Regions from separate parts of the Exiguobacterium sp. s11 genome, predicted to be linked through region 3. Evidence: riboswitches for the same ligand, from Rfam matches in the RefSeq annotation. Region 3 holds a riboswitch; each other region holds the start of a gene.
What was found. Region 3 has a riboswitch for S-adenosylmethionine ahead of KNQ12_RS12660 (Na+/H+ antiporter NhaC family protein). Riboswitches for the same ligand answer to the same signal wherever they lie in the genome.
Positions count from the first base shown of each region.

Region 1: it holds a riboswitch for S-adenosylmethionine, as region 3 does, so the genes downstream of both, KNQ12_RS06435 (methionine ABC transporter ATP-binding protein) here and KNQ12_RS12660 (Na+/H+ antiporter NhaC family protein) in region 3, are expected to answer to the same signal.
Region 2: it holds a riboswitch for S-adenosylmethionine, as region 3 does, so the genes downstream of both, KNQ12_RS05410 (methionine ABC transporter ATP-binding protein) here and KNQ12_RS12660 (Na+/H+ antiporter NhaC family protein) in region 3, are expected to answer to the same signal.
Region 4: it holds a riboswitch for S-adenosylmethionine, as region 3 does, so the genes downstream of both, KNQ12_RS13495 (amino acid permease) here and KNQ12_RS12660 (Na+/H+ antiporter NhaC family protein) in region 3, are expected to answer to the same signal.

Region 1 is NZ_JACSNF010000001.1:1,200,711-1,208,522, forward strand. Features, by position in the region: gene KNQ12_RS06425 (alpha-glucosidase) at 1-828, opposite strand, end outside; gene KNQ12_RS06430 (aminotransferase class I/II-fold pyridoxal phosphate-dependent enzyme) at 977-2,164, shown strand; SAM riboswitch class I at 2,227-2,332, shown strand; gene KNQ12_RS06435 (methionine ABC transporter ATP-binding protein) at 2,417-3,430, shown strand; gene KNQ12_RS06440 (methionine ABC transporter permease) at 3,420-4,085, shown strand; gene KNQ12_RS06445 (MetQ/NlpA family ABC transporter substrate-binding protein) at 4,113-4,928, shown strand; gene KNQ12_RS06450 (GNAT family N-acetyltransferase) at 4,988-5,488, opposite strand; gene KNQ12_RS06455 (CAP domain-containing protein) at 5,574-6,452, opposite strand; gene KNQ12_RS06460 (hypothetical protein) at 6,801-7,157, shown strand; gene KNQ12_RS06465 (chitobiase/beta-hexosaminidase C-terminal domain-containing protein) at 7,170-7,812, opposite strand, start outside.
Region 2 is NZ_JACSNF010000001.1:994,206-1,002,017, forward strand. Features, by position in the region: gene sufD (Fe-S cluster assembly protein SufD) at 1-1,004, opposite strand, end outside; gene sufC (Fe-S cluster assembly ATPase SufC) at 1,023-1,808, opposite strand; gene KNQ12_RS05395 (MDR family MFS transporter) at 1,942-3,192, opposite strand; gene KNQ12_RS05400 (MetQ/NlpA family ABC transporter substrate-binding protein) at 3,272-4,105, opposite strand; gene KNQ12_RS05405 (methionine ABC transporter permease) at 4,138-4,803, opposite strand; gene KNQ12_RS05410 (methionine ABC transporter ATP-binding protein) at 4,800-5,822, opposite strand; SAM riboswitch class I at 5,901-6,005, opposite strand; gene KNQ12_RS05415 (bifunctional cystathionine gamma-lyase/homocysteine desulfhydrase) at 6,063-7,229, opposite strand; gene KNQ12_RS05420 (PLP-dependent cysteine synthase family protein) at 7,222-7,812, opposite strand, start outside.
Region 3 is NZ_JACSNF010000004.1:13,420-21,231, reverse strand. Features, by position in the region: gene KNQ12_RS12685 (CoA-disulfide reductase) at 1-485, shown strand, start outside; gene KNQ12_RS12680 (alanine/glycine:cation symporter family protein) at 667-2,112, shown strand; gene KNQ12_RS12675 (hypothetical protein) at 2,198-2,659, shown strand; gene KNQ12_RS12670 (aldo/keto reductase) at 2,783-3,595, opposite strand; gene KNQ12_RS12665 (hypothetical protein) at 3,753-3,956, shown strand; gene KNQ12_RS12660 (Na+/H+ antiporter NhaC family protein) at 4,000-5,310, opposite strand; SAM riboswitch class I at 5,391-5,495, opposite strand; gene KNQ12_RS12655 (metal ABC transporter solute-binding protein, Zn/Mn family) at 5,565-6,578, opposite strand; gene KNQ12_RS12650 (alpha/beta hydrolase) at 6,749-7,738, shown strand; gene KNQ12_RS12645 (histidine phosphatase family protein) at 7,756-7,812, shown strand, end outside.
Region 4 is NZ_JACSNF010000004.1:181,795-189,606, reverse strand. Features, by position in the region: gene gnd (decarboxylating NADP(+)-dependent phosphogluconate dehydrogenase) at 1-153, opposite strand, end outside; gene KNQ12_RS13515 (GntP family permease) at 174-1,520, opposite strand; gene gntK (gluconokinase) at 1,545-3,086, opposite strand; gene KNQ12_RS13505 (GntR family transcriptional regulator) at 3,079-3,795, opposite strand; gene KNQ12_RS13500 (ketopantoate reductase family protein) at 3,978-4,895, shown strand; SAM riboswitch class I at 4,932-5,033, shown strand; gene KNQ12_RS13495 (amino acid permease) at 5,111-6,514, shown strand; gene mmuM (homocysteine S-methyltransferase) at 6,489-7,424, shown strand; gene KNQ12_RS13485 (MarR family winged helix-turn-helix transcriptional regulator) at 7,493-7,812, opposite strand, start outside.

The DNA of each region.
Region 1 (7,812 bases), on a different contig from region 3:
GATTTCGAAGTGAAACAGTGTCCGGAGTTCTTTTCGTTCGTCACTGACATATAACAGTCCATCTTCTGGACCGACGAACGGAATCTCACCGACTGTAAACAAGTCTTTACCAGCGAGAACATTCGCATGCATCTCCTGCAAGAAGTCATGCACACCTGGCTGATTCCCAAGGTACGAGAGATCAAACGGATTGGCGACATCCTCGAACGACCGTTTTTTGATCAAGTTGATGACATCCATCCGGAAGCCGTCGATCCCTTGAGCAATCCACCAGTTCATCATATCGTAGATTGCTTGCCTCACAGCTGGGTGCTCCCAGTTCAAGTCCGGTTGTTCTTTGGCGAAGGAATGAAAATAATACTGCCCGCGCTCTTCACTCCACGTCCACGGACTTGGCGCAAAGTACGAGCGCCAGTTGTTCGGAGGCGTCTCTTTCGTGCCGTCTTTCCAGATGTACCAGTCATCCTTATCGTTGATCCGCTCACATGACTGACGGAACCAGTCATGCTGGTCACTCGTATGGTTCACGACTAAATCGAGAATGATCTTTAATCCACGGGCATGAGCAGCCGTGATCAACTCCTGGAGATCTCCCATCGTTCCCGCTTTTTTCATGATCTCGTAATAATCGGCAATATCATAGCCGTTATCGACGTCCGGGGAACGATAACATGGATTCAGCCACACGACATCGACACCAAGTGAAGCGATGTAATCAAGCTTCTCGATGACACCTCTTAAATCACCGATCCCATCCCCGTTCGAATCTTTAAAGCTACGCCAGTAGACTTGATAGACGACTGCCTCTTTCCAGTTAGCTCGCTTCATCTTCCCACTCCTCTCCCTACTCTTTATTCCCGCTCCACTTATCTGTACCTGTTTATCCGACAATTTTTTTAAATTTCGAAAAAGTTCTTTTCTTTTGACTGAATATTCGTTATCCTTGACGACAATACTACGAAGGAGGCATTCATCCATGAAACATTTCGCTCCATCCATCGCCATTGATCGGCTTCCTGCTCCCGTCTTCGCTGAACTCGCGAACCGAATCGGTGCTGTAAAAGCTGCCGGACACGATGTCATCACACTTGGTCAAGGAACACCCGACCAGACGACGCCTGTACATATCCTCGATGCCTTAAAACAAGCTATCGACGAGCCAACGAACCTTCAATATCCACCGTTTCGTGGACATGATTTTCTAAAACAAGCTGTCGCAAACTTTTACGCGACTGAGTTCGGTGTCACGATCGATCCAGCAACGGAAGTCGCGATTCTGCTCGGCAGTAAAGCCGGAATCGTCGCTTTACCGCAGACGATCGTCAACCCTGGAGAAGGAGTCATCGTCCCGGATCCAGGATACCCGGATTACCTATCTGGTGCCGCACTCGCTGGTGCTTACCCGATCACACTTCCGTTGCTCGAGAAAAATGATTTCTTGCCGGATTATGACTTACTTGATACGACGGACGTTGAGCGTGCCCGGATGTTGTTCCTCAACTACCCGAGTAATCCGACGGGTGCGACCGCGACGGCAGAAGCCTTCGAACAGACAGTCGCTTTCGCCGATGCCCATGATATCTGTGTCGTTCATGACTTAGCATACGGCGGTATCAGTTTCGATGGTCCGACGCGAAGTTTCTTGCAGACGGAAGGGGCGAAAGACGTCGGAATCGAGCTATTCTCACTCTCGAAACGCTTCAACATGTCCGGCTTCCGGATTGCCTTTGCCATCGGAAATCCGTCCGTCATCTCAAGCATCGAAACGTACCAAGAACATCTCTACGTCAGTGCCTTCACACCGATTCAGCATGCGGCGACCGTCGCCCTCACGAGTGACCAGACGTGCGTCCGTGAGTTAAGTCGCTTGTATGAAACACGACGCGATGCGTTGTTCGCAAAACTCGATGCGATCGGTTGGAGTGGACCACGACCGGGCGGTTCCTTCTTCGTCTGGCTTCCTGTTCCGGAAGGTTATACGTCCCAAAGCTTCACGGATCACCTGCTTGACGAAGCACATGTCGCTGTGACCCCTGGATCCTTCTTCGGCGAATACGGTGAAGGCTACGTCCGGATCAGCTTGATTGCTGACGTCAAACGTCTAGAAGAAGCCGTCGATCGAATCGGAACGCTCAACCTGTTCCGGACACCTGTTGCGGAATAATTCTGAAAAAACATTTGACAGATGGGAATCATTTCCGTTAAAGTAAATCCCAACAGCATAACTACTTATCGAGAGCGACCGAGGGATTAGGCCCAACGACGTCCGGCAACCACCTGTAAGGAACGGTGCCACATCCTACAGAATGATTTTCATTCTGAGAGATAAGTTACGAAATCTTACACTTTCGTCGCTTTTTTCTGGTTGCTCCGCTACTAGGAAAAAGCGACTTTTTTTGTATGAGGAGATGAGCGGATGATTGAATTCAAACACATTACAAAACGGTTCGTCCGAGACCGGACCCCGATTTTTGCCTTACGGGATGTCGATTTGACGATCCAAAAAGGAGAAATCTTCGGAATCATCGGTGAGTCTGGTGCCGGTAAAAGTACGTTGCTTCGCCTAATCAACGGGCTCGAGCATCCGACACAAGGAACCGTCAAGGTCGACGGTGTCTCGCTCGGCGGGATGTCAAAAGCAGATTTGCGTCAACTTCGCTTGCGGACAGGAATGATCTTTCAGCATTTCCAATTGATCCAGTCGCGCAACGTCGCGGATAACATCGCTTTTGCGCTCAAGGCCGCTGGCGTCAAACGAGCAGATTTCCCGGAGCGGATTCGCGAACTCGTCTCGCTCGTCGGACTTGAAGGATTTGAGACGAACTTCCCGAGTCAATTAAGCGGTGGGCAGAAACAGCGCGTCGGGATTGCCCGGGCACTCGCAAACAATCCGACCGTCTTGTTATGTGATGAAGCGACATCCGCTCTTGACCCCGTTACGACACTACAGATCCTTGAACTGCTGAAGGATTTGAATGAACGACTCGGGTTGACGATCGTCCTCATCACGCATGAGATTGATGTCGTCAAACAGATTTGCCATCGCGTCGCGGTCATGTCGCAAGGTGAAGTCGTTGAAGTCGCCTCAACCTATGACTTGTTCAGTCAAGCCAAGCATCCGGTGACGAAACATTACGTCGATACGGCACTACAAATCGAATTGCCGGAACGCATCTTACAGGCAACTCCAGGCAAGATCATCCGCTTGCAGTTCACGGGCGAGAAGACCGGTGAGAGTACGTTATCAGAAGCAATCCGCCGTTACGATATCTCAGTCAGCATCTTGCACGGCAAGGTCGACTACATTCAAGACGTCGCCTTCGGTGTCCTGATTGTCAGCTTGACGGGATCATCCGACCAAATCGCTCCTGCCCTCGACTGGCTCGCGACGGAACTTCATGCACTCGAGGTGATTCAGGATGTGGCTTGATCGTATTCAAACGATGTTACCTGAGCTCTTGAAGGCACTCGGCGAGACGGCGTGGATGGTAGGAATTTCACTTGCCTTTGCATTGGTCGTCGGGATTCCGCTCGGGATTCTCTTGTTCGTCACCGACCGGGGATTATTTTTTCAAAACCTTGCCGTCCGCCGTGTCCTTGACTTCGTCGTCAACATCGTCCGGTCGCTACCGTTCATCATCTTGCTGGTTGCCCTCATTCCGTTAACGAAGTTCTTACTCGACAATACGATTGGTCCGACGGCAGCATCCGTCAGTCTCAGTGTCGCAGCGATTCCGTTTCTCGCGCGACTCGTTGAGACGTCACTCCGCGAGATTCCGCCTGGTCTAATCGAAGCGGCGGAAGCATGTGGGGCGAAACCATTACGGATCATCGTCAGTGTCCTCTTACCGGAAGCACTCCCTGGCATCATTCAGGGCATCACATTAACGACGATCAGCTTGATCGGCTTCTCAGCGATGGCTGGTATCGTCGGCGGTGGAGGTGTTGGTGACCTCGCGATCCGTTTCGGTTATTATCGCTACGATAATCTCATCATGATCGTGACGATCGTCGTGCTCATCGTCATCGTTCAAAGTATTCAAGCACTTGGCAATCAACTGGCGCGAAAAACAGATAAACGCTAATCATACATGCAAAGGGAGAGTGGAATCATGAAAAAACGATATGCCTTTTTAGCAACAGCCTTACTCGGTGCAGGAGTCCTCGCGGGATGTGGAGACAGCAGTGCTGATGAAAAGGACAAGACGATCAAGATTGGTGCGACAAGCGGTCCGTATAGCGACATGGTCAAACAAGCGATCCAGCCGCAACTCGAAAAGAAAGGCTATAAAGTCGAGATTGTCGAGTTCAGCGATTACATCCAACCGAACATCGCTCTCGGTAGCGGGAACATCGACGCCAACTTGTTCCAACACTCGATCTATCTCAAGACGTTCTCTAAAGAAAAGAACCTCGATTTAAAAGGACTCATCACGGTTCCGACAGCACCGATGGGACTATACAGTAAGACAGCGAAGACACTTGACGACGTCAAGACAGGTGCTGAAGTCGCGACGCCGAATGATCCGACGAACCAAGCACGGGCACTGAACTTACTTGCGGAACAAGGCTGGATTGAACTGAAGCCGGACGCTGATCCACTAACCGTTTCAGAGAAGGATATCGTCAAGAATCCGAAGAAACTCGTCATTAAACCACTCGAGGCGGCTCAATTGCCACGCGCCGTCGAAAGTGTCGACATTTCAGCCGTTCCAGGGAACTTCGCACTTGCTGCGAAATTCGACTTACTTGATGCGTTAGCGCTTGAAACGATGGACGAACAATACCGTAACCTCGTCGCTGTCCAAACGAAAGATGCGGACAAGCAAGTCGCAAAAGACTTAAAAGCAGCCGTCGAATCGGACGCTTTCAATACAGTCATCGAAAAATCATTCAAAGGCTTCAGTAAACCTGAATGGGCAAACTGATGTAAAAAACGACCGGAATTCAACGAGATCACCTCTCTTTGAATTCCGGTCGTTTTGTGTTAGAACCGATACCACATCAGTTCTTCATCATGATAGGTATCATCGATTTTCAGCGCCCGCGGTTCAATCGCGTATGATTCAAAACCAAGTGATCGATACAACGCTTTAGCAGCTTCATTCGTCCGGACGACCGAGAGATGGACTTGCTCAATCACAGGATGCTGCTTTAATGTACGTAATGCCTCTTCTACAAGGCGTCGTCCGACCTGTTGTTTTCGGGCGCGTGGCGTGACGTACATCGCAAATACATTCGCTCGATGTCGCATCTTGAACGGCTCGGAGCAGACGATAGTGACGACACCGACGAGTTCATTTTCATGAAACGCACCAAACGTCATCGACTGTTCGCTTTCAAGACGAGTTGCGTACCGTTCGACGGATCGATCTTTTTCTGATTCATAATCAGAGCCAAATTCCTCAGGATGGTTTCGTAAGGCTTCTAATCGCAACGCTTTATAGAGTACTGCATCTTCTGGATTCAATCGACGGATTTCCAACATCCCCACCTCCTGCCTTTAGTGTAAAACACATCGCTTCATGAAAAAGAGGACGACATCGTGAAATATCGTCCTCCATTTTTCTATTTTAAAGTGTTCGGAAATTAATCGTGAAGTATGGCGCGTTACTCCGGAAAGCCACACCGATGTCAGCTTGTTTGTACTCTTTTTTCAAAATATTTTCTCGGTGCCCTTTTGAATTCATTAAGCCCCAATGTGATGCAAAGACATTCGGATAGCCCATTGATAGATTTTCACCAGCATAGCTGAACCTGATTCCTTCACGCTTCATCCGGTCGAACGGATCACGCCCTTGCGGATCCGTATGTGCGAAGAAATTATTCTTCGCCATATTTTCGCTATGACCGCGTGTCACTGGCTTCAGTGCCGTATACGGAGCCAACGGATTTAACTTGTAGTCAGCCCGTTCCCAGTTCATCAATCGTAGCATCAGCTTCTCATCCGTCGTTCGTAACGCATTCGAAGCCGTACCATAGAAACCCTTTTTCTTCGCTTCGACGTCTTTCGGAATCGACAGTGTCGCTTTCACCTTATTCCCATCATGTTGGTCGAAGAAATAGGTGACGTAATTCCCCTTCTTCTCATAGACGGCTGCATGATCCAGGTTCAACATGTAGTTCGTGTTGCCTTTACGGTAGGACTTCACTGCGGTCCATCCTTTTTTCTTCAGCGATGATTCCGTATCCTTGTTCAAGACTGCCCCTTGCGTTGTTATACCATTTTTAAATCGGTACTTTCCGTATTCCTTACCGTCCTTCGTCAACGATACGAATTCTTCGCTGGACGTCCGCCTGACTTCCCAGTCGTAACCTGGATATTCACTGCTATATCGATCAATCAGCTTGCCGCCACTTTTCGGATAATCGGCTTCTGCCTGTTCCATTGGAATGTTCTCGTAGCCGAAAAAAGCTACTGCTGCTACTCCGACGATCAACCATTTTTTCATATCTTCGTTTCGCCTCCTTTAATCATTACCTTTATTTTAAAAGAAAATGATTCTTTCGAACAGTCATTGGCTCTTAATTGTCTAAATCACATTTTCCGTTCACAAATTAGACACGTTTTATGAGAACGTTCTCATATTATTAAAATGCTTTCGTTAAGAGGATTCTTAAAAGTATTTAGTACATATACTAAACCATCTTTCCCTTTTCTTAAAATGTGTGAACATTCTTTTATTTCATCATTCGAGATTTTTGATTGCTCTCGGAATTCTTACTCGGTATCATTAGAATTCGTAAGCCAAACTTTCAATGCTTTTCCAAATAACATAATGAAATGAAGGAGTTGACCTATGGTTTTACTGTATTTCATTTATGAGTCCATCGCCTTTTTACCGATTCAGCAATATTTATTTTCTGGATGGATGATTCTCGTCGTGTTGACGGTTTCATTCAGTTTAGCGAATGCACACGAAGATGTACGATTGAATCAACGACTCGGTTTTGAGTTACTCGTTCCTGGTTCTGGTATGTTGCTTTGCAAACAATTCATTCCTGGTCTCGCCATTATCCTATTTTTGATCATGGTACACTTCACGTATATGTTCCGCGTCATCCCTCTTCCTGTCGCGTTAATCTCGACACTTTCGATTAGCACACTTTCTTTTCTTTCTCTCTTTTTCTCGTCACGCAAAAAAGCGGACCGTTAAGTCCGCTTTTCATCATTGATATTTCGTTGTTTCTTTCAAACGATAGAAATGAGAAAGTTCTAACCAAATTGTTTTTCCTTTTTTCGTCTTCACTTGAATATATGGTCGATCTTGCGATACACGCAGTGCGAGCAACTCACCTTGTTGCTCTCCAGTTGTTCCGCTCGCTTTTAACCAATGACGACCTAATTTCCATTCGAGGAAGATATGTTTTCCTTTTTGAACGGCACGCCATTTTCCGATTTCTGCGATGCCTTTGACCGGAACGGCTGTCTCTGCACCTTGAATCGAGATGATCGCCGGATCGTGGTCACTCGCGCTACCGTCTGCTTCCATATACTCCGAGTTGATGTTGACGATATCAGAAGACGTATAACGTTTTAAGTTGTTCGAGATCAAGATGTGATCGAGCACTTGAGCATTTCCGTTATAGACGTAAGAGTATCGCTCGGATTCTGGAAGATCATCGACTGTATTCCAGAGGTTTTTCCCTTTCAGGATATTTAGCGTTTCTGAGAACTGGAAGTCGTTCAAGTCACCGAGAACGACGACGTTCGAATCTTTGACTTCCGTTTTCAATTCAGAGACGAAATCTTGGACGATGTTCGCGATCGCATGACGCTGGACTTCACTCTTACGTACGACCGGTTGGTTC
Region 2 (7,812 bases), on a different contig from region 3:
ACGCCGTTTGATTTCGAAGCGCCGTGATGGATCATCGACGTTCCGTTGAAGATAGATGTTGCTGCGTCTTTTTGGACACCGTGGATCAAGATGAAACCTTCTGATCCTTTACCGAAGTGGTCCGTCCGGACGTTGAAGTTTTGTTTTTGCTCTCCACGACCGACCGTAACGGCTTTCGTATCTGAGAACGAATCGTTTCCGACGAGGTGTGTTTTTGTTTCTGTAACCGTGTGACCGTCATTCATGTGACCGAGTGCCCATTCGAGCTTCGCGCCTTGTTTGACGACACCACGACGGTTCATATACGTGATGGCACCTTTTGATAGCGTATCGACACCACCGAAGAGGACTTTTGCGTTGTCTTCAACGAAGACTTCTGTGACGACGTTGACGTTATGCGCTTCGTCACCGTAAGAAACGAAGTTTTCGATATACGTTAATTCGCTGTCCGCATCTGCGACGATGATCGCGTGATGGTAAAGCGCTGCGCCTGATTGCTCAAGCGTGTAGATCGCTTGCATCGGTACAGAAAGCTTAACGCCTTTTGGTACATAAAGGAACGTACCGCCGTTACGAAGTGCTGCGTTTAATGCCGCAAGACGATCTTCGTTAACTTGAACACCTTCCGTCATGAAGTACTTCTCGACGAGTTCTGGGTGTTGTTTTAATGCGTCTTCGAGCGTCGTGAAGATGACGCCGTTCGCTGCTTCACTGTTTTGCGCGTGGACGAGTTGTCCGTTACGCGTGACGAGCATGTGATCACGGTTCTCGCCGATCAATGCTTCGATATCTGAAGAAAGACCAGTGACGGTTTCGAGTTCCGTCGTACCTTCTGTGAAGTTCCAGCCTTCGATCTTGATTTTTTCTACTTTTGGCAATGCGAGCGTTGGGGCAAGATCAAGCGCGTCTTGACGCTTTGCGACCATCCAAGATGGTTCCCCTAAGCGAGTCGCACGTTCTGCCACTGCCTCGCGATTTACTGCAAGATTCAGTTCTACAGTCATCATGCTTCCTCCCTCGTCTTACGCTTTTGTTTCGATTTCGACGTCTTCGATGCCGAGTTCTTTTTTAACCCAGTCATAACCTTCTGCTTCGAGACGGTGTGCGAGTTCTTTACCACCAGACATGACGATTTTTCCGCCCATCATGATGTGGATGAAGTCTGGCTCGATATAGTTCAAGAGACGTTGGTAGTGCGTGATGATCAAGCAGCCGAATTCAGGTGAACGCATTTCGTTGACACCTTTTGCGACGACTTTCAATGCATCGATATCAAGACCTGAATCGATTTCATCAAGAATCGCGATCGCTGGTTTAAGCATCATCATCTGAAGAATTTCGTTACGTTTCTTTTCTCCACCAGAGAAACCTTCGTTGAGGTAACGGTGTGCCATTTCTGAAGGCATCTCGAGAAGACCCATTTGTGAATCAAGCTCACGAATGAACTTCATGAGTGAGATTTCATCGCCTTCTTCACGACGCGAGTTGATCGCTGAACGAAGGAAGTCGGAGTTCGTGACACCACTGATTTCGCTTGGGTACTGCATTGCGAGGAACATACCCGCTTGTGCGCGCTCATCGACTTCCATGTCGAGGACGTCTTCGCCGTCGAGTGTGACTGAACCAGATGTCACTTCGTACGATGGGTGACCCATCAATGCTGATGCGAGTGTTGATTTACCTGTCCCGTTTGGTCCCATGACCGCGTGGATTTCCCCGCCTTTGATTTCCAAGTTGACGCCTTTCAAGATTTCCTTGCCGTCGATCGCGACGTGTAGATCTTCAATCTTCAAGTGTGAAGCCTTCATGTTAGAATCCCTCCATCTATTCATTTCGTGACTGACGATTCAGAACACGAGCGTTACTAATTTAGTATCATTCTAATCTTAAAGAAACATCGCGTATTATTCAAGCGTCATCGCTCGTTGATTTTTCTCAAAATCATGCGTTTTGTTGAGAATCATTCGAAAGTTTCACCGGTTCCTCGAGTTCCTCGATCGTCGAAGCCCGATGAATCCGTTGTGACAGTAAGAGCAGTGGTATTCCGAATAATGTCAAGCCCGCTAATATCCCGAAAATCGGTAACGGACGGTCCGCTCCATATAAACTTAACAAATGTCCTCCGGCGATCGGACCGATTGATTGTCCGATCGACGTCAAGCCCATCGCCCCGAAATAACTGCCCCGTAATTCTGGTTTGGCAAACCGATCGGTCAAGATGTCGGTCATCGTGAACATCATGACTTCCCCGCACGTGAAGATGAACATCGCGACGATCATCAACCAGATCGCGTTCGCATTTCCCATGATGAACAATCCGATCGCAACAGTCGCAATCCCGGTCGTGATCGAGACGAGCGGTGACGTCTTCATACCAAACTTCATGATCGGATATTGAACGATCAAGACGGTGATTGCATTGATCGTGATCAAAATCGCATAGAGTGTCTTCCCGCCTTCAAGCAGTGACGTTTCCGTCAAGAACTGTGGCAAGGTCGAGTTGAACTGACTGTAGCCGAAAACCCCGAAGATGATGCCAGCGAGTGCCAGCGTAAAGGCGATATCCGTCCGCAACAGACGAACCGTTGCTCCAAACGACACCTTCTTGCCACCATGCGTCTCGGTGATCGGATAGCGTTTGAATAAGATACCAATCATCACCCCGTACACGATATAGACGAATGCCGTGATGTAAAACGTCGCGGACGTGTTCCCCGCACTCAGCAGTAAAGCGATTCCCGGTCCGATCGCTGCTGCGATGTTGATCATCGCGTAACGGATATTGAAGACGAACAACCGGTTCGCTTCATCCGTCGTATCACTGATCAAGGCACGAGCAGATGGCTCGAAGATTGAGCGACAGACCCCGTTCAAGGCACTGAGCGTAAAGAATGCCCAGAACGTCTCGACTTGTGCCAACGCAATGAAGACGATCGCGAATCCGATCGTTCCGGCAAGCATCATCGCCCGCCGTCCATAACGGTCTGACAAGGTACCACCGATGAAACTCATAATGAGGCTGGCGATCGCTGAGATACTGAGGACCCAGCCGACATCGACCGGATCAAACTTTAGAACAGTCGTCATGTAGATGGCGAAGAACGGCATCGTGATGAACGTTCCGAGACGTGAGAAAAACGTCCCGAACAAGACCCCCAGTGTCAACGGATGCAGTTGACGTATGCGTTGCATATGATTCCCCCTAACCCCTGTTTCAGACAAATGAAAAGCATCCTTCCATTATATAGGAAGGATGCCGGCTTCGGTGAACTTATTTGCTGACTGGAACGACCGCACCTTTGTACTTGTCGAGGATCCAATCTTGGTTTTTCTTCTCGTGCAGAACGTCAAGAAGTGCTGTGACACGCTTGTCTTTCTCATCGCCATCACGTGTAACGATGATGTTGACGTATGGTGAAGACTCATCTTCTGAAGCGATCGCGTCTTTCAATGGGTTCAGACCGTTATCGATCGCATAGTTCGTGTTGATGAGGACGGCGTCGCCTTCATTGTTTTTGTAAGCTTGCGGAAGAAGTGATGCTTCGATGTTCGTCTTGAACTTGAGTTTCTTCGGGTTCTCCGCGATATCACCGAGTTGTGCATCTGTCGTTTTACCGTCTTTAAGCTTGATCAATCCTTCATTTTGAAGGAACGTCAAGACACGACCGCGTTCCGCGACGTTTGAGCTCGTTAAGATCGTTGCACCGTTTGGTAACTTATCGAGTGACTTGTATTTCTTCGAGTAAATACCGAGTGGTTCAACGTGGACGCCACCTGCGTTCGCGAACTTATATGATTTGTTTTCTTTCTCTTGTTGCTCAAGATACGGTACGTGCTGGAAGTAGTTCGCATCGATTTCTTTTGAAGCGAGCGCTTTGTTCGGAAGTACGTAATCTTGGAACTTCTTGATTTCAAGCTTGTACCCTTTTGCTTCGTATTCTTTTTTGACGTGCTCAAGAATCTCAGCATGCGGTACGTTCGAAGCACCAACGACGAGTGTCTTATCGTCGCTACCTGATCCTGATGATTTTTCGCCACATGCAGCAAGGCTGATTGCTAAGACGGATACAGCAGCAGTACCTACGAATTTTTTCCAAGTTTTCATGAATGATTCCTCCAATATGATTAAGTTTCGAATTAACGTTTATCGATCGCGCGGATCAGCAAGTCACCAATGATTTGGATGACGAAGACAATCGCTAAGATTAAGAGTGTCGCAATGACGATGACATCGTTTTGAGAACGCTGGAATCCTTCGATGAAGGCCATGTCCCCAAGTCCACCTCCGCCGACTACTCCGGCCATTGCCGTATAACCGACAAGTGAGACGAGTGTGACCGTGATACCAGAAACGATGGCAGGCAACGCTTCCGGGATTAAGACTTTATAGATGATCTGGAACTTCGTCGCGCCCATCGATTCGGCTGCCTCGATGACACCTTTATCGACTTCGCGTAACGCGAGTTCAACCATCCGACCGTAAAATGGTGCAGCACCGAAGATCAGTGCCGGTAATGCTGCCGTTGGTCCGAGGAACGAACCGACGATTGCTGTCGTAAATGGAATCAATAAGATCAGTAAGATGATGAACGGAATCGAACGGAAGACGTTGACGACCAAGCTCAACACTGAATAGAACGCCCGATTCTTGAACAATAACTCTTCGTTTGTCGCATACAATAGTAAACCAATGATCAAACCGAGGACGAATGTCGAAACACCAGCGATTGCCGTCATATAGACGGTACTGCCTGTCGCTTCCCACACCATGTCCCAATCTAGATTGTCAAAGAATGAAATCATCGGTGATCCACCTCCACTTCAACATCACTGGCTTGAAGCTTCGTGATGACCGCTTGTGTTGCTTCTGTTTCCCCGATCAACTGAATGAACAGTGTACCGAGTGCCCCTTCCTGTGATTGACCGACGTTTCCGCCGATGATATTGAACAGGACCGGCGAATCCTTCATGACTTCCGCGAGGATCGGGCTTTCTGCTGTCGATCCGACGAACGTCAACTGAACGATTTTTCCGGTTGGGTACCGTTCGCGTAGTTTCGCGAACGTTAACTCGTTCTCCGACGGCGACGTCAATTGTTTGACGAATTCCTTCGTCATCGCTTGCTTCGGATGACGGAAGACTTCTGCGACCGGTCCTTGCTCGACGATTTTACCGGCTTCCATGACGGCGACCCGGTGACAGATTTTTTGAATGACGTGCATCTCGTGTGTGATCAAGACGATCGTCAGTTTCAGTTTTTCATTGATGTCGACGAGTAACTCAAGGATTGAGTCCGTCGTCTTCGGATCGAGTGCACTTGTTGCCTCGTCACATAAGAGAACGTCCGGGTTCGATGCCAGTGCCCGAGCGATACCGACACGTTGTTTTTGACCACCGGATAATTGTGACGGATAGGCTTTTTCGCGTCCGTCCAAACCAACGAGTTGGATCAGTTCCGCTACCCGTTCCTTGCGGTGTGCTTTCGGGAAGCCACCGAGCTCGAGTGGGAACATGATGTTCTCTTCAACCGTCCGTGACCATAGTAAGTTGAAGTGTTGGAAGACCATCGAGACATTCTTGCGGACGCCTCGTAATTCCTTAGGTTTTAGTGATGTCATTTCAACACCATCGATTTGGATCGAACCACTCGTTGGTGCTTCGAGCATATTCAGTAATCGGATCAGGGTGGATTTCCCTGCTCCGGAATAACCGATTATTCCAAAAATTTCACCGCGCTCGATTGTCAGATCGACATTCGCGACGGCTTCGACCGCTCCGCGCTTTGAGCGATAAATCTTTCCTACGTCTTGTAAACGAATCACAACTGTCCCTCCTAAAATAAAAAAAGTGCGCGCGTTTTAGAGCAAACGCGCGCACTTTTCAGTACACAAAACCATTTGCTCTCATCTCCCAGACTTTTGTCTGCTGGAATTAGCACCACTTCGGATTAGATCCGCGGTTGCCGGGTTTCATCGGGCCAGTCCCTCCACCACTCTCGATAAGAGTTTCGGTATTAAGTTTGTAGAATATATTCTGAATATTAGCAGGGGTTATTTTTGTTGTCAAACAGTTTTTTCAGAAACTTTTTCGAGGAACGTGAAAGCACGTGTTAAGTCTTCTTTCAAATCTTCCGCATCCTCAAGTCCAACTGAAATCCGAACGAGACCGTCCGTGATGCCGAGTTCTGCCCGACGTTCTGCTGGGATTGACGCGTGTGTCATCCGTGCCGGCACCGAAATCAGACTCTCGACGGCACCAAGACTCTCAGCGAGTGTGAAGAAGTGTGTCGCCTCGACGAGTTTTTCTGCGTTCGCTGCTGAACCGACATCAAAGCTGATCATCCCACCAAATCCAGTCGCTTGTTTCGCTTGGATGTCGTGACCAGGATGCGATGCAAGTCCTGGGTAGAAAATGTTCGAGACGATGTCTTGCGCTTGTAGGAACGCAACGAGATCATGTGCTGTCTCTTCGATCGCATCCATCCGGATACCGAGTGTACGAAGACCACGGACGAGCAAGAAGCTGTCTTGCGGTCCAAGCACGCCGCCTGTCGAGTTTTGGATGAAGTGCAGCTCTTCGCCGAGCGCATCATCTTTGACGACGACAAGTCCAGCGACGACGTCCGAATGTCCGCCGATGTATTTCGTCGCACTGTGCAAGACGATGTCTGCACCAAGTGCGAGTGGTTGTTGATGGTATGGTGTCGCGAACGTGTTGTCGACGACGAGTTTAAGATCGTGACGTTTTGCGATTGTTGCGATTGCTTCAATGTCCGTAACTTTCAATAACGGGTTCGTCGGTGTTTCGACGTAGACGATCTTCGTGTTGTCTTGAATCGCTGCTTCCGTTGCCGCAAGATCCGTCGTATCGACGAATGTCACTTGGATGTTGAACTTCGGTAAGACGCGTTGCATCAAGCGGAACGTACCACCGTAGACGTCATCCGTCATGACGATGTGATCGCCAGACTCAAGCAAGTGGAAGACGGCATGGATCGCTGCCATCCCAGAACCGAAGGCAAAACCACGTGCGCCACCCTCGAGATCCGCAATCAATCGTTCGATGCTCGTCCGTGTAGGGTTCGCTGTCCGTGAATATTCATATCCGTCCTTGAGTTGACCGATTTTATCCTGCTTGTATGTGCTTGTTTGATAGATCGGAGGTGTGACGGCTCCTGTTGCCCGATCGACACCTGTTCCTCCATGAATCAATGCTGTCTTCTTACGCATGAGTTTCGTCCACCTTTTCAAAGATTTGTTGGCTCAAGTAGCGTTCGGCACTGTCTGCGAAGACGGTGACGATCGTACTGCCGGGGTGACGCTTTGCGATATCAAGCGCAGCAACAAGCGCTGCACCTGCTGAACTACCAACGAGTAATCCTTCGCGAGCAGCGAGTGTATGAACTGCGTCAAATGCATCACGGTCAGAAATCGTATGAATCTCGTCGACGAGTTCGCGCGGCACGAGACTTGGCCATTTTGCTGTACCGATACCTTCTGTCTTATGCGGACCGGCTGGACCACCATTTAAGACGGAGCCTTCCGGTTCGACGATTGCTGCTTTTGTACCGAGACGTTGTTTTAAGAAGTCCGCTGTTCCGGCGAACGTACCACCTGAACCACAACCGGCAACGAACCAGTCGATATGCGGTAAGTCCGCAATCAGCTCAGGACCGAGTGTCCGCTGATACGTGACTGGGTTCTCTTCGTTTTCGAATTGTAACGGAACGTAACTATTCGGAATTTCCTGACCGAGTTCTTTTGCCCGGTCGATGGCCCCTTGCATATCGAGTTCAGTCGGCGTGTTGACGAC
Region 3 (7,812 bases):
TTCAAGTCAATCCGGCAGATGATGCGACGATGGTCGTCTTCAGTGGTGATCTTGATAAAGCACTTGCCTCTTTCGTCATTGCGCAAGGTGCACAAGCGATGGGGAAACAAGTGACGATGTTCTTTACGTTCTGGGGCTTGAACATCATTCGAAAACCAGACGCACCGGCAGTTGAGAAAGCCGGTATTGAACGGATGATGGGCATGATGATGCCGAAACATGCCGGGGAGTTGCCGCTCTCGAACATGAACATGGCAGGCGCCGGTCAAAAAATGATGAAAAAAGTCATGAAGGATAAACAAGTCGATGCACTCGAGACGATGATGGCAAAAGCGCAAGCAGCGGGTGTCCGTATGATCGCCTGCACGATGTCGATGGATATCATGGGCATCAAGAAAGAGGAATTACTGGATGATATCGATTATGGTGGTGTCGCGAGTTATCTTGGTGCAACGGACGGTGCCAATCTGAATCTGTTCATCTAATCTAAAAACTGTTTATGTGAACGTGTCAAACCTGACATCTGATGTGAGGTTTGACACTTTTTTTGCGTCCTAAGGTATAAATGAGTTTGATTTTTCAAAAAAAATTGCGTATGATAAATCACATGTGAAAAAAACTTACATACAAATAGAGAGAAAAGATGGATGGAAGTGAGGAGATTTGATGGAAAAAGAAGTGATGAAACTAGTAAATCGAGCAAATGATTACTTATGGACGAATGTATTGATTATTTTACTCGTTGGATTAGGCATTTATTTTACATTCCGGATGCGGTTCGTTCAATTTCGGATGATCCCGGAGATGATTCGCTTATTGTTCCAAGGAACGGATAAAGGGAAAGATGGCGTATCGCCATTCCAAGCATTTGCGATCAGTACGGCAGCACGTGTCGGTACCGGAAACATCGCGGGTGTGGCGGCTGCAATCGCACTCGGCGGTCCGGGTGCAGTCTTCTGGATGTGGTTAATTGCCTTGATTGGATCGGCGTCAGCATTCGTCGAAAGTACGCTTGCTCAGATTTACAAGGTACGTGACGGAAAAGAATGGCGTGGTGGTCCAGCCTATTACATGGAAAAAGCGCTTGGACAACGTTGGTTAGGAATTGTCTTTAGTGTTCTGATCACGATCTCATTTGGTTTTGTCTTTAACTCTGTCCAATCGAATACGATCTCGCTTTCTCTACAAAGTCAATATGGCGTGGATAAGATATGGATTACGGTCGGATTAGTCGTCTTGACGGCACTGATCATTTTTGGTGGTGTCCGCAGTATTGCGACAGTCGCTTCATTCATGGTTCCGATCATGGCAGGTGGTTATATCTTAATCGCCCTCTATATCATGGTGACGAATCTTGAAGTATTACCAAGTGTCTTTAAATTGATTTTCCAAGAAGGATTATTCGAGTTTAAGACATTAGCAGGGGGAGCAATCGGGGCGGCCGTTCTGAATGGTATTCGTCGCGGTTTGTTCTCGAACGAAGCCGGTATGGGTTCGGCACCTAACGCAGCAGCAACAGCGGAAGTCTCTCACCCGGTCAAACAAGGCTTGATTCAATCATTCGCGGTCTTCGTAGATACATTGATGGTCTGCTCGGCGACAGCGATGATCGTTCTCGTCAGTGGAGTTCCGACAAAAGATGCGAATGGAGATGCCTTAGCTGGTATTGATTTAGCACAGGGCGCACTTGCATCACAAGTTGGATCATTTGCGACAGGATTCATGGCACTCGCCATCTTCCTATTTGCGTTTAGTTCCGTCGTCGGAAACTACTACTACGGTGAATCGAACATCAACTTCATCCGTGAAAATAAACAAGTCATGATGGCATACCGCGTACTCGTCCTCGTCATGATCGTCTTCGGTTCACTTGTCGAGTCGGCTAGTCTCGTGTGGGCGTTAGCGGACATCTTCATGGGATTAATGGCGATTGTCAATCTGTATGCGATTTTCCGTCTTGCAAAGATAGCGAAGCTGGCTCTCGATGATTACATGACACAACGAAAAGCAGGGAAAGAGCCACGGTTTTATGCGGACTCGATTCCGAACTTGCCAGGGAAAGATACGCTTGAAGCATGGCAAGAATCAGAAAAAGACGAAAAAGCGATCTAAGGAAAGGGAGTCAGAGAAATCTGGCTCTTTTTTTGTATAGAACGAATTTAAAAAGGGAATACAGAGTACAGAAGGGAGGGGGAGAATGGAAAACGTACATTTCGTCCGCGTCACGGATGCGGTCTGGGAGTCGTTCGGAAACGATCCCCACATCATCATGGACTGGATATTATTCATTCATGAGACGCAACCCGATCATGAACAATTATTCGCTCTCGAACAGACGAATGCCATCTATCATTTGATGAATCAAATCGATATCTATATTGATCAAGACACGCATTACAACCTGGGACGAGCGATCGTTGGCGAAGAGTTGATCGTTAATGAGGAGAAAGCGGCGATTGTAGGCATTCTTCCCTTGCCACTCCTCATCATCTCGGCTGAGGTGATGCGGAATTTCGATCAACGGGCACTCGCTTCGATTCATGATGAAGCCGGAACACCGGGCGAATTCGAGGATGTCTGGGAACAGTTCGCCGATTTACGCGCCTATTTTCAAAAGGCAGAAGAAGCGGAAGATACGATTTTAATTTATTATGTCTGATCAGCTAAAATCATAAAAAAGAGACCCGCTTCCAAGTCGTAGACTGGAAACGGGTCTCTCGTCGTTCAGATGAATCAAGACAACTTCATATGGAAGACGTTCTCTTTTACGTGAATCGTCAGATTAAAAATCGATTTCGTCCGGATCCGGTCCGAGGCGGACATCCGTTGCGATACGGTCAATTTTCTCAAGATCATCGGCATCGAGTTGGAAATCAAAGACGTCGAAGTTTTCCGCAATGCGTTCTGGTGTAACGGATTTTGGAAGAGCGACGATGCCGTTGTCGAGATGCCAACGTAAGACGACTTGTGAAGGTGTCTTGCCGTGCTTCTCTGCGATTTCCTTGAAATCGTTAATTTCGAGGAATTTCCCTTGCATGAGTGGGCTCCATGCTTCGACTTGGATGTTGTGATCTTGCAAGTATTCATGCAGTTCATGTTGTGGTAATTGTGGATGCAACTCGACTTGGTTGATCATTGGTGCCATCAAGCCCTCTTCTGCCAATGTATCGAGGTGATGTTCTTTGAAGTTCGAGACACCGATCGCTTTGATCTTGCCTGCTTCATACAGTTCAACCATTGCTTTCCACGCTTCGATATAGCCTTCGACCGGCCAGTGGATGAGATAAAGGTCAAGATAATCTGTTTCGAGACGTTCGAGCGATTCTGCGAATGCTTCCTTCGTCCGACCGGCACGAATATCATCGTTCCAGACTTTTGACGTTAAGAAGAGATCCTCACGTTTCACGCCGCTTTCCTTGATTCCTTTTGCGACACCGCGCTCGTTTTTGTAGACAGCAGCCGTATCGATATGACGATAACCGACACGTAATGCTTCAGCGACAGCAGCAGGTGCTTCTGTCTCTTCATCTACTTGCCAGACACCGAATCCGATTTGGGGAATCGTAATACCGTTTGAAAGTTTTGCGTATTGCATGTGTTACTCCTCCTCATAAAACGTAGTTTAGATTTGCTCGTTTAGTTTAGCATGAACGAACGAAGACGTCCGTTTCCATGCTCATGGAGGAATGAAATAAGGTAAAATAGAAAAGAATCATGAGATTTAATCGTGTGTTAAAAGAGGGGGAGAAAAGATGGCTCAAAAGAATAAAAAGCTATCCAAATGTACTTGGCTTAGCATTGGCGCCTTGTTAGTAACGCAGGCAGTGGGTCTGTTTCTTAGTGCGCGAAAGTCAGGACGTAATCCATGGGTTTGGGGAGGTGCTGGACTCGTTCAATTCCCGCTTCCGGCAATCGCTTACTTAATCTTAGAACGACAAGCGAAGCAGAAAAAATAATAAAACAGGTTCAATCGTCGACGCGATTGGACCTGTTTTATGGTTACGAAGAAATTCTTTCTTGCTTCGTCGCTGTCTTCTTCATACGTGGCAATCCAAAGAAGATGGCAATCGATCCACAGACGAAGAGCAGGAACGGATAGAACAGATACGGAATCAGTTCCGGTGAAGCCGTTTTCGTCAATTCTGCTGCAATCAAGAGTTGCGCGCCATACGGAATGATGCCTTGGATACCACAAGAGAAGATATCGAGAATACTCGCTGATTTCTTACGATCAATCTCGTACGTATCAGCGATTTCAGCCGCCAGTGGTCCAGCGACGAGAATCGAGATCGTATTGTTCGCCGTTGCGAGATTCGTCGCACTGACGAGTGCTGCCATACTGAATTCGGCACCGCGACGCTGAGAAATCTTGCGCGTCAACGTCTCTTTCAAGTAGACGATTCCACCGTTGAACGTGATCAAGCTGACGAGACCACCCATGAGGAGTGTCAAGATGGAAATCTCCGCCATGCCCATCATTCCTTTTGACATCGAGAGGACGAAACCGCTTAAGCCGAAGCTACCGTCAATCATACCGATGATACCAGTGAGCAATGTACCACCGACGAGGACAAGGATGACGTTGACACCAAATAGCGCAAGGACGATGACAGCGAGATATGGAATCAGCTTGTAGAACTCGAATGCTTTGGCCGTTACCGCATCGCCAGAGCCAGAAACGAACGCAAGTAAGATGATCGTCAAGATAGCAGCTGGGAGAACGATCATGAAGTTCGTCCGGAACTTATCGCGCATGTTCGTTTTTTGGGTACGGACGGCAGCGATCGTTGTATCCGAGATGAACGACAGGTTATCGCCGAACATCGAACCACCAACGACTGACGCTGCTGCGATCGCAACGTTGATGCCTGTCGCTTCATGAATACCGAAGGCGATCGGCGCGAGTGCAGCAATCGTTCCAGTCGATGTTCCCATTGCCATCGAGATGAAGGCAGCGATGATAAACAGACCACTCATCAGTAATGACGGAGGTAGGAACGTCAAAGCAGCATTGACGGTTGCATCGATGGCACCGATTGCTTCTGCCGTTCCAGAAAACGTACCGGCTAATAAGAAGATGAAGACCATGATCATGATATCGGGATTTCCGGCACCCGTTGCGATTCGTTCGACCGTTTGATTGATGGATCCTTTCGTTGTGATTGCAGCAAAGATCAAAGCGATCAATGCGGCGATAAGGATCGGAAATTCGTAAAAGTCGTCATAGAAGATTCCGGCTCCGATGAAGAGGACCAGGAATACGACGAGGGGAAGCAGTGCCCATTTGTTAGGCGTGATCGTTTCATTCATTGTTGACACCTCGTTTCTCAAAGATACAAAAAAGACCCCTTCGCAAGAAAGAAGGAGGTCTTTATGAAATAAAGACGCTCTTCTTATCTCTCAAGCTTTCGCTTGCTGGATTTGGCACAGTACGAATCAAATCGTCCGCTGCCGAAACATCATTGGGCCAGTCCCTCCGTTTCTCGCGATAAAAAGAAGTCATTCAATTGTTGTAAAACACGTTTCTTACCGTACCGCATTGAGTAACGCGTGTCAACTGTACTTTACTGAAGTGCTTGTTTTAACGTCTGGACGTTTTCTTCCATCAATTTAAAATAAGAGCTGTTTTGCTGTGCTTTCGTGACGGACTCTAGATTATGAATCGTCACGGATTCAGCTCCGATTTCTTTTTGGATGACACGTGCGACCTTCGGTGAGACCGTCTCTTCGAACGCGACGTATTTCAAATCATGCATCCGTGCTTCTTTCACTAAAGCAGCCAGTTGCTTTTGTGACGGTTCATCGGAAGGAGAAATTCCCGCGATCGGCAGTTGCGTGAAACCATATCGTTCTGCGAGGTAACCGTAAGCGGCATGCGTAACGAGAAGTTCTTTTTTCGATCCATCAGCGACGGCTTGTTTGAATTCTTTATCTAGTGCGTCAGCTTGCTGATCGAACGCTTTTAAGTTTTTCTCGAATGTCGCTTTGTCTTTTGGTACTTCTTTTGATAGAGCGACTGTGATGGAACGTGCCATTGCTTTTGCATTGGTAGGATCGAGCCAGACGTGTGGATCGTATTTTCCGTGGTCATGGCCTTCTTCTTCATGCGCAGGTTCATCCGTTGCGTGATCATCGTGCCCTTCTTCTTCGTGGGCATGTTCGTCTTCACTATGCCCCTCTTCTTCATGTGCATGGAGTGTAGCATCAGATTCCAGTAAGTTGACGTCCTTACTCGTCTCGACGAAGCGGACGTCCGTGCCGTTTAGACTCTCCTGAATTTTTTTCGAATATGGCTCGAGCGTCGTGCCCGTTAAGAGGAACAAGTCACCCTTAGCAATTTCAGTGAGTTGTTTTGACGTCGGCTCGTAAGAGTGAGGATCTGCTCCAGGTGGGACGATCATCTTGACGTCGACTTGATCACCACCGATTTCGCGGGCAATAGCAGCTGTTGCGAACGTTGATGCATAGACTTCTGTCTGGGTTTTATCTGAAGTCGATGAATCGGTATTCGAACCGCAAGCGGCGAGGACACTTGCACTCGCGAAGGCGATTGTTAAAGCAGGAATAATTTTTTTCATTATATGATACCTCCATTATTAAAACGTAACAATTCCGATTTGGACTTTCTCACTATAGCGGAACGCTGGTGAAGCGTCAAGTAGGAATACCGAGACGTTCGACATCTTTTAAAACGGGGTAGAAGGATAATAAAGTGAAGAAACTAGCACGTCTTTTTGGAGGTGATCAAGTGAAACGTGAAACTGCATGGCTAATGGGGGGAGCTGCATTATTGACGACGGCAGCAGCGGGAGCGAGTATCTGGAACAATTATGGTGCACTACTTCGATGGACCGAACCCGCCTTGCCACTCACAGAAAAACAACTTGCACCGCGGACGCTCACCTACAAACAGGTGGGAGACCGCATCTTACAACTCGATCTCTATTATCCACCAGGAGAAGGACCGTTTCCAGTTGCCATCTATGCACACGGTGGTGCATTCGTTCGTGGAGAGCGCGATGACATGTTCTGCTTTAGTCCAATCGTTGATCGACTACTTGAACTCAGAGTTGCCGTCTGTAGTATTGAGTATCGTTTGTTCGAAGAGGGCAGTTATTTTCCGGATAACCTCGAAGATGTACGGGATGCGTTATGTTTTTTGAATAAGGAAGCAGAGGGTCTTCGCATTCTAAGAGGACGGATGATGGTATGGGGAGATTCAGCCGGAGCCTCACTCATGCTGACGACGGCACTTGCCCCATCTGCTTTCGTTGGTGAGCGCGATGAGCGGCACATGCCATTGATCAGTGGTGTGATCGCTTTATATCCACCGACGAACTTTTTGCTGTTTAATTTCATTCAGACTTGGATTGCCCATATTAAGTTCTACAAGGGGGGACGAGAAGAATGGCGCAAGCTGATGACGCACGTCTCACCCGTCACACATTTATCGTCGGATGCTCCGCCAATCATGCTCTTGCACGGTAAAAAAGATCCGATTGTTCCGTTTTCTCAAGCCTTGCATTTCGTTGAGAAGGGAGCGGATGTCGGAGCCGATGTTCGTTTGTTTTCCTTTCCGAATGGTACGCACTCACTTGCTAGTTTCGCTCAGACGGAAAATCCGTTAAAGATCGAACGATTGCTTGAACGAATTGAACATTTCACCTGTCAGGTACTACTGTTGCCACCTCGACAACTTCCGAATGGAAAACATGATACAATCAGTCATATTTCTTAAGTGAGGGAGACAGAGACATGACTGAAATTTGTTTAGTGCGGCATGGTCAGACGGATTGGAACTTAAACGAACGG
Region 4 (7,812 bases), 170 kb from region 3:
ATGAAGAGGTAGTCCCTCATCATGTGCGACGAGATCGTCCGTTAAATCACGTGTGTAGTTATAGATGGCGACTTCTTCTTGATGACTCGCCATATTCAGTGCCAGGTTGCGTCCCATGACGCCAAGCCCGATGACTCCGATAGAATGTTGCATAAGTAGAACGACTCCTTTTCTTAGACGACGAGGCTGAGGAGAAGAACGAACCCAAGTCCACAAACGGAAATGATCGTCTCAAGCACAGTCCATGTCGCAAACGTTTCTTTTAATGATAATCCGAAATACTCTTTAAACATCCAGAAGCCTGCATCATTGACGTGTGAAGCGATCAGACTACCTGCACCAGTCGCGAGAACGACGAGCGCTAAGTTGACGTCGGATTGCTCTAGTAACGGAATGACGAGACCTGCCGTTGAGAGGGCAGCGACTGTCGCGGAACCGAGTGAGATCCGGAGAATCGCAGCAATCAACCAAGCGAGTAGAATCGGAGATAACGCTGATCCTTCAAATAATTGCGCGACGAACGTTCCAACACCACCGTCAATCAAGACTTGTTTGAAGGCACCGCCACCGCCGATGATCAATAGCATCATTCCGATTTGAGCAATTGCCGTCGTACAAGATTCCATGACCGTTTGCATCGGAATCTGACGCGCGATCCCCATCGTGTAGACCGCGACGAGTAATGAAATCAACATCGCTGTCGAGGCGTTTCCGATGAACTCGATTGCCGAGATGACGCTGTTTTCACCCCAGCCGAGTGTTTCTTGTAAGAGCGTGAAGATCGTTGCGACCGACATCAAAAGAACCGGTAGCATCGTCGTGAAGACACTGATGCCGAAGCCTGGTGTCTCGTCTAAATCAAATTCTTTTTGTTCCCCGAGTGACGCGATATTTCCTGTCCGTGTAAACGATTCAGGAACGAGTCGTTTGGCGATTTTCGTAAAGATAGGACCGGCGATGATGACGGTCGGAACAGCAACGATGAAACCATACAATAAGACTTCCCCGATATTGGCTTTATATTCCCCAGCGATGACGGTCGGACCCGGGTGAGGTGGTAAGAAGCCGTGCGTGACGGATAGGGCAGCGACCATCGGGATTCCGAGATATAAAATTGAGACACGAAGCTGACGTGAAATCGCAAAGACGATTGGAATCAACAGGACGAGTCCGACTTCGAAGAAGAGGGCGATCCCGATGATGAATGAAGCGACGACGACTGCCCACTGGATGTTCTTTTCCCCGAATCGGGCGACAAGCGTCATGGCGATTCGCTGCGCCCCCCCGGCGTCAGCGATCAGCTTTCCGAGCATGGCACCAAGACCAAAGATCAATGCGAGGTGACCAAGCGTTCCTCCGATACCAGCTTCGATCGTTTTGACGATCTGATCGAGCGGCATGCCGAGTAGTAGTGCAACGCCAAAGGAAACGATGATGAGTGAGACGAACGTATTTAATTTCAACCCCATGATGAGAACGAGCAACGCGACGATCCCAATTCCTACGATGACTAAAGGCATGATGACTTCCCCCAAAAGATTAAGTTAGTTTTCTTCTTGAATCAAGCTCCGTTGATACGTAGCGATTCGTTTATGATCCTCAGACAATGTTCGAGCCAAGCTAATGAAAATCGGTAAGAGCTGACGATATTCATGCATCGCTTCTTCATTTGGTACATGACGATGCGTTTCCCCGATCATCTCGGAGACGACTTCGAACGAATCGACTTCCCCCGTCGCATACAGTCCGAGAATACAAGCACCGAGACATGAACTTTCAAAGCTTTCCGGAATGACGACTTCCGATTCAAAGATGTCCGCCATCATTTGGCGCCAGACTTCAGACCGAGCAAACCCACCCGTTGCCTGAATCCGTGTCACGGGACCGTCCATGCACTCAATCAGAGCAAGGAAGACGGTATAGAGATTGTAGATGACGCCTTCTAGTGCCGCCCGGATCATATGCTCTTTTTTGTGCGAAAGTGTCAAACCGAAGAACGAACCGCTGACATCCGGATTCCAGAGCGGCGCTCGTTCACCGGACAAGTAAGGATGGAACAATAACCCGTCGGATCCAGGACGGACGCGTTCGGCAATCTTCGTCAAAACAGCGTACGGATCGATGCCAAGGCGTTTTGCTGTCTCGACTTCGGCTGACGCGAGTTCGTCTCGGATCCACCGTAAGACCATTCCACCATTATTAACGGGTCCGCCGATGACCCAGTGGTCCTCGGTCAGCGCGTAACAGAACGTTCTTCCCTTTTCATCGGTCTGCGGACGATCAATGATCGTTCGGATGGCACCGCTCGTTCCAATCGTGATCGCAATTTCCCCTTTGCGAATCGCGTTGACACCTAAGTTAGAAAGAACACCGTCACTGGCACCGACTAGGAACGGCGTATCGACGGAGAGTCCCATTTGTCGTGCGTAATCAGTATTTAGTCCGGTACATGACGTCGTCGTCGGTACGGGTTCCGATAAGTAGCTTGCATCGATTCCCGCGACATGTAACGCGCCCGTATCCCAGCCTAATTCATGAATGTTGAAGAGACCGGTCGCTGAAGCGAGAGAGTGGTCGATGACATATCTGCCGAACAGTCTTTGGAACACGAATTCCTTGATCCCGATATATTTTTTCGTTTGAGCATGGAGCTCCGGACGATCTTCGACGAGCCAACTGATTTTGCTGAGCGGTGACATCGGATGGATCGGTGTTCCGGTCCGGTGATAGATCGATAGACCATATTGTTCCTTGATCTTGTTCGACCATGCTTCACTCCGACTGTCTGCCCATGTGATGCAGGCAGTCAATGGTTGATGTTGTGCGTCCATCGCGATCAAGCTGTGCATAGCACTACTGAACGCGACGAACTTCGGTGGCATGCTCGGATGACGTTTCGTGATCAAACGGATCGATTCGAGAACCGCATCGAAAATTTCTTCTGGATCCTGCTCCGCTGTCGACCGGTTCGGTGTATGAAGCGGGTAACCGACGTTCGTTTGTCCGATGACCTCTCCTTTTGTCGTAAAGAGGACCGCTTTCGTACTCGTCGTTCCGATATCAACGCCTAACATGTATTCAGTCATGTGAATCGACTCCTTTCGACATCATTTGTTGCGTTTTCCAGAGATCTTCGACTTCCTGGACGTCATCAAAGTTCTGATGCAAGGAAGCGACCATCCGTTCACGATCCCCTGTCTCGATTGCTTCGATGTACAAGGCGTGGTTCGCGAGGATGCGTTCGAAGTCTTCGATGTCTTCTTCGAATCGTACCCGCATCGATAGGAGGATGAAACTTTCCATGACCGGTTTAAGATTTTGCCAAATCATGCTGACATATCCATGATCAATCGAGCGGATGATCGTTTCGTGAAACAGAACGTCCTGGAAGGAAAATTCATCGGCATCCTTGTATTTGATGGCAACTTTCATCATTTCGAGAATTTTACTGAGTTCACGGACGAGTTCTGCCCGTTCGATTTTGACGAGTCGTTCGAAGACGAACGTTTCAATGAGTAGCCGGACATCATAGATTTCCTGAATGTCGCGCTCAGACAAACCGACGACGACCGCTCCCATTCGTTCGAGACGAATCAATTGTTCGGATGCAAGGACCTTTAACGCATCACGGACGGGCGAGCGACTGACTGAAAAATCAGAGGCTAATTTGTTTTCGGATAAAATGGTACCGCTTTCAATCTTTCCTGAAATGATGCGCATCCGTAGCTCGTGTGCGACACGATCTCCAGCGGAAGCTTTTGCTAACCACTTCAAGGGGTATAACAGTTCTGACATGGAATCACCTGATTTCTAAAGTGAGTATACTTGTATACAAGTTAGTATAAACGTTTTTTTCTAAAATGCAAACGCTTAACTTACATTTTAGTGATTCAAGCAGGAATGAGGAAAATGGTTTCCGATATGTTAGGGTGAAGGAGTAAGTAACGAATCGATTAGTTAAAAAGGAGGTAATGCATATGCATGTTTTAGTCGTAGGTGCCGGAGCAGTTGGAGGTTATTTCGGGGGACGTCTTGCTGAGCAAGGGGAACAGGTGACATTCCTTGTTCGTCCGAAGCGCTATGAACAATTACAAAAGACAGGGTTACAGATCACTAGTCCTCATGGTGATGTTATGATCACGCCTCAGTTAGTGACACGAGACATGCGACTGAATCACACATTTGATGTCGTCTTACTTTCGACGAAAGCCTATCACTTGGATGATGTCCTACAGGATCTTGCGCCATTTGTTTCGAGCGAGACGTACATCATTCCTTTGTTGAACGGCATGCAGCATATACGACGGTTAACAGAAGTCTTCGGAGAAGATCGAGTACTGGGCGGACTTTGCTTCATTGAATCGACGCTTGATGCAGAAGGGCGTATTGTACAGACAAGCCCGTCGCATCGGCTATTGTTTGGTTCACGAACCGGTAAACCAACAGCGCGTTTAGAGGAGATTGCAACACGTTTTGCGAAAGCGAAGGCACCGATGGCGTACTCGATGCATATCATGGATGACATGTGGCAAAAGTACCTCTTCATTTCGACATTTGCGGGCGTGACGACACTATTTCGCTCTGCCATCGGTCCAATTCGCAAGGACCCAATTGGTCATCAGATGATTCAAGACGTCATGAAGGAAGCGAAGCGAGCGATGGAAGAACAAGGCGCAGTCTTTAATGACGATGTAGAAGCGGTCTTGCTGAAGCAGATGCATGCAATGGAAGACACGATGAAATCATCGATGTTACGGGACATGGAAAAGGGTCAGCCCGTCGAAGTGAAACATTTCTTTAGTACTTTGCTCGAAACACGCTCTTCACGTCATCTTCAACTGATTGAATCTAATTTATGGATCTATCAAAAAAATCGGGAAATGCCTGTTGACTGAATTATCTGCATTCTGATATGGTTAGGAACAATTACATACTTATCCAGAGAGGTGGAGGGACTGGCCCTATGAAACCTCAGCAACAGGTCGAAAGATACTGTGCTAATTCCTGCGGGTGCTGCACCCGATCGATAAGATTTCCGAATTGTCGACCGACGCATCCGTGAGGATGCGTTTTTTGTTTGAAATAGGTGGAATGAGGAGGGAATGGATTCATGAAAACGAGCGGAGCATTTCGACGCAAGATGGAATCACGTCATCTGATCATGCTGTCGTTAGGTGGTGTCATTGGAACCGGATTATTTTTAAGTACAGGTTATACGTTGGAACAAGCAGGACGTGTCGGAACGATTTTATCGTATTTGATTGGGGCCGTCGTCGTTTACTTAGTCATGTTAAGTCTCGGTGAACTCGCCGTGCACATGCCGGAAACCGGATCATTCCATAAGTACGCAACGAAGTACATCGGACCCGGCACCGGTTATACAGTGGCCTGGCTCTACTGGCTGACATGGACGGTCGCCCTTGGTTCAGAATTCACGGCAGCAGGCATTTTAATGCAACGTTGGTTCCCGTCGATTCCTGTATGGGTGTTCAGCGCATTGTTCGCTGCGATGATCCTTGGTATCAACGTCTTGAAGGTTCGCGTGTTCGCTGAAGTCGAGTTTTGGTTTTCCGCCATTAAGGTCGTGACAATCATTGCTTTCATTTTACTCGGTGCGGGAGCGATCGTCGGCTTTATTCCACTGCAAGATGGTAGCCCGGCTCCATTCTTTTCTTCGTTAACCGAAGGCGGGTTGTTTCCAAATGGCGCTTTCGTCATCTTCATGACGATGCTTGCCGTGAACTTTGCTTACTCGGGAACGGAACTAATCGGTGTCGCGGCGGGTGAAGCAGTCGATCCGAAACGGACGATTCCGCTTGCGATCCGAACGACGATTTTGCGACTCGTCCTCTTCTTCGTCGGTACGATCATCGTATTAGCCGTCTTATTGCCAACGGATGGGAAAGGTGTACTCGAAAGTCCGTTCGTCGCCGTGTTCGAACGAATCGGAATTCCCTACGCAGCAGACGTGATGAACTTCGTCATTTTGACAGCGATCTTGTCGGCAACGAATTCTGGACTTTACGCCGCCTCTCGGATGCTCTGGTCGCTTGCGAACGAACGCATGATTCCACGCTTCTTCGCCCAGGTGACGCCAAGTGGGGTTCCACTTCGAGCCGTATTATTCAGCATGCTTGGCGGAGGACTTGCCTTGCTGTCTAGCATCTATGCAGCAGGGAGTGTCTATATCGCGCTCGTCTCGATTTCCGGTCTTGCTGTCGTCGTCGTTTGGATGAGTATCAGTGTGGCCCAGTATCGCTTCCGGAAGCAATTTCTTCGTGAAGGGCATACGGTCGACGAATCGGTCTATCGCACACCACTCTTTCCATTCGTACCGATCGCCGCTTTCGTCGTTTGTTTGATTTCTCTGATTGGTATCGGATTTGATCCGACACAACGAATTGCCTTGTACTGTGGTATTCCATTCATCGTGATCTGTTATGTCGTTCATGCGTTCACGAATTCTTTTCAGAAACGGAGTGTTGAAGATGTACCGAATCAAAAATCCAGTTGATCAACGATTACAGGAAGTTCCCTTTCTCATTTTAGATGGTGCCCTTGCAACCGAACTTGAACAGAAGGGATTCGATCTGAACGACCCGCTTTGGTCAGCACGTCTCTTGATCGAAGCACCGGAACAGATCGAGCGTGTCCATCGTGATTACTTTGAAGTAGGTGCTGATGTCGCCATCACTTCAAGCTATCAAGCAAGTATCGAAGGCTTCAAGCAACGTCATATCACGACAGAGGAAGCACAGGCGCTGATTCGACAAACGGTCACCTTGGCGCAAAGCGCACGCACGCGTATCGGGAAGAGTGACGCATTGATCGCGGGATCAGTGGGTCCTTATGGTGCCTACTTAGCAGATGGTTCTGAGTATCGCGGTCATTATGGGGTGTCAGTGGATGTGCTAGAAGCCTTCCACAGGCCACGGATCGAAGCGTTGATTGAAGCGGGGGCTGATCTGCTAGCATTCGAGACGATTCCGTCGCTCGAGGAAGCTGTCGTGTTGTTCCGGATTCTCGAAACGTATCCGGAAGTGTCCGCTTGGCTGACGTTTTCGCTTCAAGATGCGACGCACATTAGTGAAGGAACGGCACTTGCGACGTGCATCGAGACAATTGGGCAACATCCACAGCTCGCAGCAATCGGTGCAAATTGTTTTCCGGCATCTTACGCGACCGACTTTATCCGTCACCTCAAGGCGTTGACGGATGTGCCAATCATCGTCTATCCAAACTCCGGTGAGGTCTATGATCCGGTCGCAAAAACGTGGTCAGGTACGAATCAGTGTACATCGTTCCAAACCGTCGCGAAGACATGGTATGAGGCAGGGGCACGATTGATCGGTGGTTGTTGCCGAACATCACCCGAACACATCGCACAAATTCGTTCAGTTTGTCAGGTTACTCATACATCATGAATAATGACGAAAAAACGGAGGCGAAATCGATTGATTTCGCCTCCGTTCCTATAAATGGTGTAATTTCGTTAACGCTCGCGCAAGGCACGGTTGAATTGTTGCAACAGACGTCCAAAATCTTCAGCATCGTCCGATGGCCAATCCGTCAGGAGACGTTCGATGCTCGCGAGACGTGCTGTCCGGTAAATCGTGAGCTCTTCTTGTCCTTTATCCGTAATATGATAGAAGAAGGCACGACCATCTGTCGGATCTTTTACTTTTTCCACGAGTTGCTTTTGATCGAGCGCTGCAGCTTGGCGACTGACGGTCGAGACATCAAGCTGGAGTTCACGGGCAAGTGTTTTGACACCGACGTTGCCGGAATCCGCTAGTTGTCGCAGTAAGAGGT